DNA from 3 places in the Paenibacillus sp. FSL R7-0204 genome. Region 2 is predicted to be linked to each of the others. Evidence: riboswitches for the same ligand, from Rfam matches in the RefSeq annotation. Region 2 holds a riboswitch; each other region holds the start of a gene.
The links. A riboswitch is a leader RNA that binds a small molecule or an ion and turns the genes downstream of it on or off. The one in region 2 is predicted to bind thiamine pyrophosphate.
Positions count from the first base shown of each region.

Region 1: linked by a shared signal. The riboswitch ahead of thiC (phosphomethylpyrimidine synthase ThiC) and the one ahead of MKX42_RS23880 (thiamine phosphate synthase) in region 2 are both predicted to bind thiamine pyrophosphate.
Region 3: linked by a shared signal. The riboswitch ahead of MKX42_RS19595 (ABC transporter ATP-binding protein) and the one ahead of MKX42_RS23880 (thiamine phosphate synthase) in region 2 are both predicted to bind thiamine pyrophosphate.

Region 1 covers NZ_JBBOCA010000001.1:42,628-47,247, forward strand. Annotated here, with positions in the region: gene thiC (phosphomethylpyrimidine synthase ThiC) at 27-1,712, opposite strand; TPP riboswitch at 1,864-1,970, opposite strand; gene trxB (thioredoxin-disulfide reductase) at 2,020-2,973, opposite strand; gene MKX42_RS00205 (tetratricopeptide repeat protein) at 3,023-4,471, opposite strand.
Region 2 covers NZ_JBBOCA010000001.1:5,423,974-5,428,593, reverse strand. Annotated here, with positions in the region: gene MKX42_RS23895 (amidohydrolase family protein) at 1-526, opposite strand, end outside; gene MKX42_RS23890 (SDR family oxidoreductase) at 840-1,712, shown strand; gene MKX42_RS23885 (hypothetical protein) at 1,859-2,395, shown strand; TPP riboswitch at 2,451-2,552, shown strand; gene MKX42_RS23880 (thiamine phosphate synthase) at 2,682-3,347, shown strand; gene thiS (sulfur carrier protein ThiS) at 3,344-3,547, shown strand; gene MKX42_RS23870 (thiazole synthase) at 3,578-4,342, shown strand; gene thiH (2-iminoacetate synthase ThiH) at 4,372-4,620, shown strand, end outside.
Region 3 covers NZ_JBBOCA010000001.1:4,432,643-4,437,262, reverse strand. Annotated here, with positions in the region: gene MKX42_RS19605 (ABC transporter substrate-binding protein) at 1-48, opposite strand, end outside; gene MKX42_RS19600 (ABC transporter permease) at 45-821, opposite strand; gene MKX42_RS19595 (ABC transporter ATP-binding protein) at 802-1,707, opposite strand; TPP riboswitch at 1,702-1,804, opposite strand; gene MKX42_RS19590 (TetR/AcrR family transcriptional regulator) at 1,871-2,527, opposite strand; gene MKX42_RS19585 (DHA2 family efflux MFS transporter permease subunit) at 2,710-4,230, shown strand; gene MKX42_RS19580 (amino acid ABC transporter substrate-binding protein) at 4,377-4,620, shown strand, end outside.

The DNA.
Region 1 (4,620 bases), 5.4 Mb from region 2:
CTGTATTAGCAGCTAAATTACAGTGATTAACTCCATCTATGGGAATTACGGATATCATGCGAAATCCGCATGCTGCAGAACTTAGGTCCGCACATCGAACAGAAATGCGCCTGCTTCGCCCCCTCCGCCGGAAGGGTCTCGTCATGATACGCGAGCGCCCTTTCAGGGTCGAGGGAGAGATGGAACTGGTCGCGCCAGCGGAACTCGAACCGCGCCTTGGACAGCGCATCGTCACGGTCCTGCGCTCCCGGATGCCCCTTCGCGAGGTCTGCGGCATGTGCAGCAATTTTGTAGGTAATAACGCCTTCGCGCACATCATTCTTGTCAGGCAGGCCTAAATGCTCCTTAGGGGTAACGTAACACAGCATCGCCGTTCCGAGCCCCCCGATCATCGCTGCTCCGATGGCCGAAGTGATGTGATCATAGCCGGGTGCAATATCCGTAGTCAGCGGCCCAAGCGTATAGAAAGGAGCTTCCCGGCAAATCTCAAGCTGCTTATCCATATTCTCCTTAATCTTGTGCAGCGGCACATGTCCCGGACCTTCGACCATGACCTGAACATCGTGCTTCCAGGCTAGTAGCGTCAGTTCTCCCAGCGTCTCCAGCTCGGCGAACTGAGCTTCGTCATTGGCATCGGCGATAGAGCCGGGACGCAGGCCATCCCCAAGTGAGAAGGCCACATCATACGTCTTCATGATCTCACATATATCTTCAAAGTGTGTGTACAGGAAGTTCTCCTGCTGATGGGCCAGGCACCAGGCGGCCATAATCGAACCGCCCCGGGATACGATGCCGGTCATTCTCCGGGCAGTGAGCGGAATATAGCGCCGCAGCACCCCTGCATGAATAGTAAAGTAATCCACCCCCTGCTCCGCCTGTTCAATCAGCGTGTCACGGTAGAGCTCCCAGGTTAAGTTCTCGGCTATGCCGTTCACCTTCTCCAGCGCCTGGTATAAGGGCACTGTACCAACCGGCACAGGAGAATTGCGGATAATCCACTCCCGGGTGGTATGGATCTTGGAGCCGGTGGATAGATCCATAATGGTGTCAGCCCCCCAGCGTGTCGCCCAGCGCATCTTCTCCACTTCATCTTCTATAGAAGAAGTGACCGCAGAATTTCCGATATTCGCATTGATCTTCACCAGGAAGTTACGGCCGATAATCATCGGCTCACTCTCCGGGTGATTGATATTGGCCGGAATAATGGCACGGCCCGCTGCCACTTCATCCCTTACGAACTCCGGCCGGATATTCTCCCGGATCGCAATATACTCCATTTCCGGTGTGATGATCCCTTGCCTTGCATAATGCAGCTGGGTCACATTACCGCCTGCATAGGCCCGCCGGGGATTCCTGCGCAGTCCTGGACAAGCTTCGGCGGAAGCCCCTTCTCTGCGGATTCCGTTATCCTCCGGCCGCACCGCCCTTCCGGTGTATTCCTCCGAATCACCACGCTCCGCGATCCAGCTTGAACGATGCGGCGGCAACCCCCTCCGAATATCCGTCGCCTCCGCAGCATCCGTATAAATACCGCTTGTGTCATAGACACGCAGCGGAGCATTCTCCTCTTCCCCGGCAACGCCTTCGGTTCTGCTGAGGCTGATCTCCCGCATCGGAACCCGGATATCCGGGCGTGTGCCCTCCACATACACTTTACGGCTTGCGGGGAATCCGGAAAGATCCACCTCTTCGTTTTTTACCATTCCTGTCATTTCAATCTCCTCCTCTTCGTTCTGTACATTCATCAGATAAGAGGTCACGCAGCAGATTGAGCTGAAGAATCTATAGATTCCTGCAAGTCAAAAAGCCGCTCCACCTGGAGCGGCTTTATTAAAGAAACAGCCAAATAAGACTGTATTCAAAAAAGGTCCGACTCCACTTTCCTACGCTGGTATGATCCAGATCAGGTTCAAGGGTCCGGAAATTCAATTTTCCCGTCTCAGCCTATTCAGGCTCCCCTAGTGGGTATCTTATCTAATTAAATACATTTTACCTGTGCGGGTAATTCTTGTAAACCCGTTATTTGTCCAGTGATTCGCTCCAGTCGTGCACCATGGTGCCTTCCAGGAACTTCTCGGCATCCATAGCGGCCATACAGCCGGTTCCCGCTGCCGATATCGCTTGACGGTAACGGGTATCCTGCACATCGCCGCAGGCGAATACACCCGGAATGTTGGTCTCGGTAGTACCCGGGTTCACCACGATATAGCCATTAGCATCCGTGTTGATCTGACCGCCCAAGAAGGCTGTGTTCGGCGTGTGTCCAATTGCTACGAACACACCGTCTGCCTCTACCAGCTCTGTCTGACCTGTCTCATTATTAAGCACCGTAAGGCCCTTCACACCGGTCTCTCCTACCGTTACTTCCACCGGTGTGCGGTTCAAGGCCCAGGTTACCTTGCTGTTATCACGCGCCCGGTCCTGCATGATCTTCGAGGCACGCAGCTCGGGACGGCGGTGAACCAGCGTTACGCTGGACGCAAAGCGGGTCAGGAAGCTGGCTTCCTCCATGGCAGAGTCTCCGCCGCCGACGACGACAATTTTTTTATTGCGGAAAAAGAAGCCGTCACAGGTCGCACAGGTGCTGACCCCGCGTCCCACATTCTCCTGCTCGCCCGGGATGCCCAGATATCTTGCAGAAGCCCCGGTTGAAATAATAACCGACTCTGCTTCCAGTACACCCATCCCGTCCACGGTTACCTTGAACGGGCGCTGTGAGAAGTCCACCGACTCCACCCAGCCGTTCTTGAATTCAGCGCCGAAGCGTTCCGCCTGCTTGCGCATATTGTCCATCAGGTCAGGACCCAGAATCCCTTCAGGGAAGCCTGGAAAGTTCTCCACTTCTGTCGTCGTTGTCAGCTGCCCCCCCGGCTGCAAGCCTTCAATTACCAGCGGGCTCAGGTTCGCACGCGCCAGATAAATCGCGGCAGTCAGCCCGGCCGGGCCTGTTCCGATTACAATCGTTTTGTACATTACATTGGCCTCCTTACAAGTAGGTGTGTGTCTTAGAACAACTATGGCTTCAAATACGGGTAGTGGACGGCGATAAGCCGCCGGTTCCGGGCAGTATCCCCTTCGGTCCGGGAGCAGCCGCAGGCTCCTGCTCTTCGCCCGGCAAACCGCCGGCTTCATTCAGGTTCTCCCCGATCAGCCGCTGAAGGCTGAACAATGCTGCCTCCTGCAGGCGGTCCTCCTGCAGGGGCTCCTGCTCCAGAACTCCGCGCAGCACCTCGGACATCTCCTCGTCCTCAATCCAGCGGAGCGCCTCGGTCACCTGAAGCTTCGTAGCGGAATCGCCGTAGCGCAGCGCCCAGAAGAACGAGGCGCGCAGCAGCGGATTATTCCGCACTTCTTCAGTGAACCTGCCCGTATTCCCCTTCCACTGCTTCAACTGCTCCTGGAAGGGCAGCTGATAATTATAGCTGACAGCAGGCATAGGGTGTCCTTCTGCCCGGGCCTGCTGGAGCTGGGACAGGAAGAACGCCGGGACAGCGGAAGCAGGGTCCAGCTTGGCTGCCTGTCTCCAGCAGCGCAGCGCCTCATCATGTCTTCCGCTATTGCTTGCCGCTGCCGCACAGTAATGATACAGGCCGGCGTCTGCGGCGACCTCCTCGTCCTTCAGCAGACGGCGGAAATGGCTGTAAGCAGCGGTATGCCGGCCCAGGATACCCATAGTTGTAGCCATTTTGAATACATGCTCCTGATGGAAGGGCACCGTTGCTTCAAGCATCCCCAGCAGCGTCTCAAGCTGCTCCTTGTCCCCTGCATACTGCAGGAAGATGGCCATATTGCACAGAGCGTGCAGATTGCCGGGGTCCTGCTTCAGCACCTCATTCAGACATTCCTTGGCCTTGGCGAACCGGCCCATATAGAAATGGGCGAGTGCCAGATTATTATGCGCAGCCAAAAAATCCGGGGTGCCCGCAGTGATCTCCTCCAACAGCTCTACAGCCTGAGGAAACTTGCCCTCCTCCAGCAGACTGCGCGCCCGGTCATGCTCTACGACTCCCTCACGGCTGCGGATACGCACCAGCGGAGCGGGCCGGTTCAGCTCATATTGCAGCAGCTCCATCAGTTCTTCGGATTCGGTCATGAACTCGCCGTTAGCATCCTCTTCCAAGTAAATGACCAGCGAACGCTCCGCCTCTTCAAAGCTTTCCATATTAGCGAAGTTATTAGCCATATAGAAATGGCATTCCGTCATAGCGGGGTCGATCTTCTCCAGAACATGGATAAGAATCTCGTTAGATGCGGTATAATTGCCCATCTCAGATAATATACCCGCCATATTGCAATGATTCACCGGATTATCCGGCTCATATTCGACAGCTTTGCGAAAATTTCTTAATGCCTTATCATATTGAAAGCGGTCCAGCGACCGAACGGCTCTTTCAAAGAAAAAATTGGCATCCAGAGTGACCGGAATGACATTACTGTTCTCCGCGACATTCTCTGAAGTTCTCTCAATCATGGAAGCAAGGCACCTCCCTTTTGTCAGCTTTCCTAGCCTTACACCTTACCTGATCGTTTCCATTTATGGTCTCGGCTGTCTTCTCCACACAGTATACCACATGTGGCAACGAGATTCTCAATCTCAAGAGAGTGCTGACGGGAGGGAAA
Region 2 (4,620 bases):
TTTTGATGAAATGTATTCCTTGTCCCAAAACCTGACGAACCTTAAGCCGCGCCTCCTCTGCACTCCCTACTCCGATAGGCTCCTGACCACCGTAACCGCCTGGAGCCGTGAAGACCTTGCCAGACGTAAGAATTCTGGGAAAAGCACCGCTCTCCAGCTGCCGCGTATGTGTGACTACATCGTCAATCGATGCTGCCGTAGTCATTCCCTCATCGCGGATCGTAGTAATTCCTTCTGCTAGGCACGCGGCCAAATATTCCGTATGATATCCGTGCAGCGGCTCATTCTGTATGTACTTGAAGCTGGTATGGGCATGGGTGTGAATAAACCCCGGCAAAATGAACAGACCCTCAAGGTCGATCACTGTTGTTGCGGAGTCATGCCCGATTCTCCCGTTAATGTCACTTTGCTGTGTTATGGTGCCGAAGCGGCCATTAACAATCTCAATGTTTGTATGATGCAGCGGCGGCCGTCCGGTTCCATCGATTACCGTTCCGTTCACCAGCAAGATGCGCTCATTTCCCATGGTGGAAGCGTCCTCTCCGTTAAGGTAGTTGTCTTTCCTCACAAAGTATAGGGCTTTCCCCCTAGCGGATATAGATAATATTCGATTAGGAAAAGTTCCTTACATACCGTAAGATCATTTCACTATCCGGCTCTCCCCAGAGAAATCCGTGACAGCCGGGAATGAACATTGGTTGTTTGGGCGGCTGCCAAGTGTGGTAAGTAACATAACGTACAGCCAAGCAGGCACACTGCCTGATGCATAAACACCAGACCTTAAGCCATGCTAACATGATTAATCAACATTACTGTGGACAGCGAAAGGAGAATGGATTATGCCAGACACTAACAAACAACCTGTCAAAACCCTGCCCCCGCAGGTACAGGATCAACGCCCGGGAATTGAGAGTGAGATGAACCCGCTCCCGGAGTTTGAGACACCGGCGTACAAGGCAGCAGGCAAGCTGCTGGGCAAGGCTGCGCTCATTACCGGAGGCGACAGCGGGATCGGGCGTGCGGTTGCCGTTCATTTTGCCAAGGAGGGCGCGGATGTGGTGATCTCCTACTTGAACGAGCATGAGGATGCGGAGGAGACCAAGCGCCAGGTGGAGCAGGAGGGCAGAACCTGTATTCTGATCGCCGGCGACATCGGGGACGAATGCTTCTGTCAGAGCCTGATTCGTCAAACCGTTGAAGGACTCGGCAAGCTCGACATCCTGATCAACAACGCAGCGGAGCAGCATCCGCAGGACCATATTGAGGACATCACAGCGGAGCAGCTGGAGCGTACGTTCCGGACGAATATTTTCTCCATGTTCTATCTGACTAAGGCAGCGATGCCTCATCTTAAAAAAGGCGCTACGATCATTAACACCACCTCCATCACGGCGTATCGCGGCAGCCCGCAGCTGCTGGACTATTCGTCCACCAAGGGAGCGATTCTCAGCTTCACCCGTTCGCTGTCGATGAATCTGGCCGATAAGGGCATCCGCGTGAATGCGGTAGCGCCCGGACCCATCTGGACCCCGCTGATTCCTTCAACCTTTGACGCGAAGAAGGTCAGTGAGTTCGGCGGCACCCAGCCGATGAAGCGCCCGGGACAGCCTGAAGAGCTGGCACCGGCTTATGTATACCTGGCCTCGGACGATTCCTCCTATGTGAGCGGACAGGTGATGCATGTGAACGGCGGCGAGGTTGTGAACGGCTGATGGGTGCTGGATGCAGATTCGTGTGCAACATATAAATTCTATTTTAAAAAAGCCTAACCGCTTGCCGGCAGGCTTTTTTTCAGCGCTTGTAACTATTACAATATAATTCCGTCTATTTAGATAATTGGATATGAAAGGGGATTGGGATGCTTAGAAAAAAAGGAATCATTCTATCTGCAGCGGGGATTTTAGTTTTTCTGGTAGTGTTCATTTACTTGACTCCTTTTGCAGGGAGACTTGTGGCAAATACAAGATTGGAAGGAAAGGCAAAAAGCATTGGGGTTAGAATTAAGCAGGAATCACCGCCGCTACCCCTTGTTACTTCCGGGAAAACCCAAATTCCGGTTACCCAAGGCAGCTATTGCTGGGGGAAATTAGGATGTGCGGATTATATAGGAGGACAATCCATGGTACAGGGGGTTACTCCCACTGTTATAGCCCCTGAGGGGGGGATCCATGTTGCTTTTGCTTATAAACCGGCACCCGGCGGGTTAACCGTTCAGCAATTTGTCGATGATAAAGAAGTGCAAATTCCATTGCAGAACGGCTCTTTTAATGCTCCAAAAGAACAAGGCGTTTATTACTATGGCATATCAGCATTCTGGACAACCGAGGATGGTAAATTTTCAGAAGGGAGTTCATCTGTGGTTTTTGTAATTGAAGTAAAATCTACGAAAGAATAGCCCTGACAGGAATAATATGCTAATATACAACAAGCAAGACAAAACAACCGCATAGAACGATCACTAGGGGTGCCGCAAGGCTGAGACGGACGTAGTGTCCGGACCCTTTGAACCTGATCTGGTTTATACCAGCGTAGGGAAGTGGAGAACGAATATTGCAGCGGGGGTATACGGCAAGTGCCGGTATTCCTGTTTCTATTCCAGACTGCTTCCTTTACGGGGGGCGGTCTTTTTTGTGTTGTGGAGTGGTGCAGAGTGAGCTGGAACAGACGGGAGGGGAAGGGCGTTGTACGAAATTCATGCGGTCTCGGATGGGCGGCTGCCGCCTGAAGCGCTGGCTGAATGGGCCGCGGCGGTGCATTCTATGGTGGATTATATCCAGCTCCGCGAAAAATCCATGCCTGCCCGCGAACTTCTGGCGGCGGCGCAGCAGATGCTTCAGGCCGGAGTACCGCCATCGAAGCTGGTCATTAATGATAGGATCGATGTTGCCCTGGCCGCCGGGGCAGGCGGTGTACAGTTAGCCTGGCATAGCCTCCCGCCAGCCGCAGTGCGCGGCCTTGCACCGGGTCTGCGGATCGGCAGATCGGTCCACTCGCAGGAAGAGGCGGCTCAGGCTGGAAGGCAGGGAACAGACTACTGCCTCTACGGGCATGTATTCCCGACGGCTTGCAAGCCCGGACAGCAGGCACGGGGACTTGCGCAGCTGGCAGAGGCCGTCCGCTGGAGCTGCATCCCGCTGATTGCGCTTGGAGGGATTACCCCGGGGAATGCCGAGGCGGTGTTAGCCCAAGGGGCAGCAGGCATTGCCGTCATGTCGGGGATCTGCGGAGCCCCGGACCCGGTGGCAGCGGCCCGGGCGTACAGGGCAGCGGTTCACAGGGCAGCAGAGCTGGCTGAAGCGCTGGATATGGCTCAAGCACAGGGCACAGCAGGAGGTGAACAGGCATGAATGTGACCGTTAACGGTACCCGCCAGAGGGTGGAAGAGAGCTGCCGGACGCTGGCGGATCTGCTGGCCCGGCCCGAGTGGGCCGGGAAGCTGGTGATTGTCGAGCTGAACGGCGAGCTTGCCGGAAGAGAGGTTTATGGCGATGCGTTACTAAATGAAGGGGACCGGATTGAGCTGGTTCATTTTGTAGGCGGAGGCTGAACACGAAAACTTATCCCAGGAGGCGTTAACATGCAAGACCCATTGATGATTGGCGGAGTGACTCTAACCAGCAGACTGTTCATTGGCACCGGAAAATACAGCCGCAACACCCTCATACCCGAGGTGATTACGCGATCAGGCTCACAGGTCATTACCGTTGCCCTGCGCCGGGTGGACCCGGAGAGCAGTGACAATATTGTCAGCCACATTCCTTCCCACATGACTTTACTGCCCAATACCTCCGGTGCGCGCACCGCAGAAGAGGCGGTACGGATTGCCCGGCTGGCGAGATCGGCGGGGCTGGGGAATTGGGTGAAGATTGAGGTCATCAACGACCAGAAATATCTGCTGCCGGATAATACCGAGACCATCCGGGCGACCGAGATTCTGGCAGCAGAGGGCTTCGTGGTGCTTCCTTACATGAGTCCTGACCTGTCCGCAGCCCTGCGGCTGAAGGCAGCGGGGGCCGCAGCCGTAATGCCGCTTGGAGCGCCGATTGGCTCCAACCGCGGGCTGCAGACCAAGGAGCTGATCCGGATTCTGATCTCTGAGACGGATCTGCCGGTGATCGTGGATGCCGGAATCGGCAGACCGTCCGAGGCGGCCGAGGCGATGGAGATGGGAGCCGCAGCGGTCCTGCTTAATACAGCGATTGCTACCGCCTCAGATCCGCTGCTGATGGCAGAAGCCTTCCGTGAAGCGGTATCCGCCGGGCGCAAAGCTTATCTCGCCGGACTGGGCCCTGTGGAGGAGACGGCGGCAGCCTCTTCACCGTTGACCGGATTCTTGGCCTGACAGATGGAATAGGGAGGAGAGGAACGGTTATGAGCTATTATGAGACGATGGCCCGGCTGGAGCAGCTTCCTTACGGGACGCTATGGAGCCGTTATACGGCAGAGGATGTGAAGCGCGCGCTTCGTGCAGAGCAGGTGGATGAAGAAGGGCTGATGGCCCTGCTGTCACCGGCAGCGGAGCCTTATCTGGAGGAGATGGCACAGAAGGCGCACCGGTTGACGCGTACGCATTTCGGCCATGTGATGCAGCTGTTTACCCCGATGTATCTTGCAGATTTC
Region 3 (4,620 bases), 990 kb from region 2:
CCTTGAAATTGTATGGCGCAGATAACGGGAATAGCGGGTAGTAGTCATGAATAACGTCCTCTTTTCTTCAGAATAATCTTCTCCAGCGCGGCGACTGCCAGAAACAGCAGGATACCGAGCAGGGATAATAAGACAACAGCGGCGAACATCTTGGCGCTCTGCAGATTCCCGGCCATTCTGCGGCTGAAATAGCCCAGTCCCTGGCTGCCCCCAAGCCATTCCCCGATGGTTGCACCAATCACACAGTACACAGCCGACAGCTTCAGTCCGGAGAAAAAAGAAGGCAAGGCCAGCGGGACGCCCACCTTCCCGAGAATCTGCCAGCGGTTCGCGCCGTACGTCAGCAAGAGCTCCCGGTAGGCGTTCGTGTTCTTGGACAAGCCATCATAGGTGCCGATGACCACCGGGAAGAAAGCGGTCAGGAAGACAACGGCGACCTTGCTCCACAAGGTGTAGCCGAACCACATGATGAACAGGGGCGAGAGCGCGATCAGCGGAACCGTCTGGCTGATAATCAGCAGCGGGTACAGCGCCTTGGCCAGCGGACGGAACAGGTGCATGGCGATTCCCAGCAGGCTGCCGCAGATCACCGACAATGCAAAGCCTGTGAGTACCTCAAGCAGGGTAGCAGGCAGATGCACCCCGAATAATAAGCGGCGTTCCTCCAGCATGGCCCTGCAGATGGCGGACGGAGCCGGAAGGATGAAGGGAGGGACCAGGCCCAGCCGGGCTACTGTCTCCCATACCGCAAGCGTCAGCAGGGCGAGCAGGGCAGCCGGCCCGTAATGCTGGAGCAATCTTCTAGGAGCGGCGGTTCTCATATAGCTTCAGCTCCAATTCCTGACGCAGGGCGGCGAACTGCGGTTCATAGTTCAGACTGTGATGACGAGGACGGGGAAGACCGGCTGAGAATTCTTGCATTCCGCTGCCCTCTCTGCCAGTCATTAGATAGATTCTGTCACTGAGCAGGAGCGCCTCCTCCAGGTCATGGGTGATGAACAGCACCGTCTTGTCCAGCTCCGCCCATAACTCCAGCAGCCAGCGCTGCAGCGAACGCTTGGTAATGGCATCAAGCGCCCCGAACGGCTCATCGAGCAGCAGAAGGTTGTTTCCCGCCGCCACGGTGCGGAGGACCGCCACGCGCTGGCGCATCCCGCCGGACAGCTCCTGGGGATAAGCCCCTTCGGTTCCCTCAAGGCCGAAGCGTTGCAGCAGGGTACGGATCTCGGCAACGGCGGCCGCTTTGGGACGGCTGTGCTTGAGCTCCCAGGGCAGCAGACAATTGTCCAATACGGTCCGCCAAGGCAGGAGGAGATCCTGCTGCGGCATGTAGGCCACACTGCCCAGCCTTTTCGCTGCTGTAATGGACTCGGCTCCATTCAGCATAATTCTGCCGCTGCCCGGCTCCAGCAGACCGGCGATGATTTTGAACAAAGTGCTTTTGCCGGATCCGCTTCCGCCTACGACAGAAATGAATTCGCCGCGCTGCACATTCATGGATAGCCCTGAGAAGACGGGGGTCCGGGACGAACCGGTCCCGAAAGCATAGGATAGATTGCTAATGTTGATCATAAGACTATGTACGAAGCCTCCTCGTGTTGAAATAGATACTTCGCGGAGCACAAAAAAGCCCCATTCATTCCCGGAGGCAATGAATGGGGCGGAAGGTACAGTCAGCTGCTGGTGTGATGAGAACCACTGATACATTCTGCTCCACTTCCCTCCGCTGGTATGATCCAGATCAGGTTCAAAGGGTCCGGAGCTTAAGCTCCGTCTCAGTCGGCCGACTCCCCTAGTGAATAATGTTGCTATTGAATTCGTAATTGCTACTTAATATACCACAAATTCTCCTCTTGTAAAGGGCAGGCGGTCAGCGCTTTGCCAGACCGGTCACGAACAAAGTGATGATGCCCCTGGAGATGTCCAGCTTGGAGGAGTGGTGCCGCTTCTGCTCATACAGGTACAGATCGGGACTGAGGACAGAGATTAAGGCGGTGGCCGCAAAGGCCGGATCAATGTCAATAATCTCGCCCCCTGCCGCAGCGCGCTCTAGCAGTTCTGTCATCATCACCCCCAGCCGCTGGAAAAAAGGATGCTCAAACTGGGTCAGCTGCTTCTTGCCGGTGAACTCGGCTTTGATCATATTCAGCAGCTCGGCATATTGCTCAATGAAATCGGCAATCTGCTCAATGCTGCTCTGCAGCTGAGCGAGAGCCGGGAGTTCTCCGGCACTGGCAGCGACCTGCTGCTCCAGCCCGGACAGGAATTGATCTGCGCTGCCCTTCAGTAGTGCAGAACAGATCTCACCCTTGTCCGTGAAACGGCGGTACAGGGAGCCTTGCCCTATGCCTGCACGCTTGGCAATGCTGTACATGCTGACCGCCTCAAGTCCGCTCTCAGTGAACAACTGGCGGGCAGCTTCAAGAATCCGCTGTACATAAGGATCGGCGGACACTGGCGGAGCGGATTCTATGGCTTGCGGAGCTGAGCGCGGGAGCTGTGCAGCATCGGTGTCTGGCTTGTTCATGAGGACCCCTTTCAGAAATAAATCAGTGATTTACAGAAAAATAAATAAAAGAATTGACACAACGGACAATTGTCCGTAGACTATGAATTGCACTTACGGACAGTTGTCCGTTCACTCATTATATAGAACAATCTGCCCGCAGGTCAATCTAGAACGCGGACAGCTTTAGGAGGAGAAGAGACATGGATCAGACCTTGAAGCAGGAAGCCGATTTCCGGCTGTCCAGCATTCTGGTTCCGCTGCTGGCTATTATTGCAGGAGTATTTATGGTTGTGCTGGACAGTACGGCGATGAACGTAGCCTTGTCCAGGCTGGTGGTGGATTTCAAGACGGACCTGCATACGCTGCAGTGGGTAGTTACCGGATATATGCTGGCCCAAGCTTCCGTTATTCCGCTGTCAGGCTGGCTGTCTGACCGGTTCGGAGCCAAGACGGTCTTCCTGACAGCGGTAATTGTGTTCACGATAGGCTCGATTCTGTGCGCTACACCAAGCAGCGCCGAGTGGCTGATTGTTTTCCGGGTTATTCAGGGACTGGGCGGCGGCTGTGTGCTCCCTGTAGGAATGGCCTACGTATACAGACTGGCTCCCAAAAGTAAGGTCGGCGTTGTCATGGGGATTATGGGCATTCCCGTTCTGTTCGCACCGGCTATTGGTCCGGTATTGTCGGGCTGGCTGGTTGAATACCATTCCTGGCGCTGGATCTTCCTCATTAATATTCCGATTGGCATCATTGCTGTACTGATTGGACTGCGCAAGCTGCCGAGTGCGGCGAAGAACAGCGTGCCCGGCATGGATAAGCTAGGTATGGTTCTTGGCCCGCTGGCTTTTGCATCGCTCACTTACGGGGTTAGCCAGGGCGCTCAGAGCTGGACCTCTGATAAGACGCTGATTGGGCTGCTGCTGGGCGCTGTGGCGCTGATTGCTTTTGTCATCGCCGAGCTGCGCTCCAAGACACCGCTGCTGGAGCTGCGGATTCTGAAATCCGTAGATTTCACGACAGGAATCATCGTGCAGTGGATTGCCCAGTTCGGCTTATACGGCGCGTTATTCCTGCTCCCGCAATTTCTGCAGCAGGCCCGCGGCTTCGGCGCATTTGATACCGGTCTGACGCTGCTGCCGCAAGCGATCGCTTCCGGGCTGATGATGCCGATTGCCGGGATACTGTTCGACCGGATCGGTGTGCGCTGGCTCGTGGTCTGCGGTCTCAGTCTGGTCTCCGGCGCATTATTTCAATATTCTCATGTGGATCTTACCACGCAGAGCCGTGATTTGATCCTTCCGCTGATCATGTGCGGGGCGGGCATGGGGATGATGATGATGCCCATGAACACGCATCTGCTCAACAAGGCGCCCAGCCATCTGGTGAACCGGGTAACCTCGCTGACGAACTCGATGCAGCAGGTAATTACTTCGCTGGCCGTCTCGACGCTGGTTACGATTCTGACCGCAAGAACAACGGCGCGCGGCATAGAGATGCAGGAAGCGGCGGCGGCTGCCGGTAAAAGCACCGCAGGCGCTTCACAGCAAGCTTTGCTGCTGGCTAAGCAAACCGTATTATCCCAGGGCTTCGCGGACACATTCCACATTATGATGTTTGTCGCGCTTGGCGGTGCGGTTCTTGGACTGCTTCTGCGCCGCGGCCGCCATTCCGGAACTGAACGTTCTAAGGAGAAGGCAGCACCGGAAATCATGCATGTATAGTAATACCCATATAGAAGCAGAGCTTATGTAGTCCATAGAGCAGCGATTCTCCATTTCCCGGAGGGTCGCTTTTTGTGTTGCAGGAGCAGAAATTGGGGCAAGCTAAGCTGGTGTCTGCAGAGAAGATATGAGAGGGGATTCATCAAATGAAAAAACTGAGTTTAACTATTATGCTGCTCCTGACCATGGTCACGGCTGCAGCTTGCGGAACCAATGATAACAAGACAGCAGCGGGCGGCAATACTGCGGCTGAACCCACGGCAGCGGCTTCAGAGGGTGCAGCTTCAGGGGAGCAGAACAGTCTGGAGGCTGTCAAAGCCAGCGGCAAGCTGCGCATCGGAACCGAAGGGACCTACGCACCGTTCACCTTCCATGATGCGGACGGCAAGC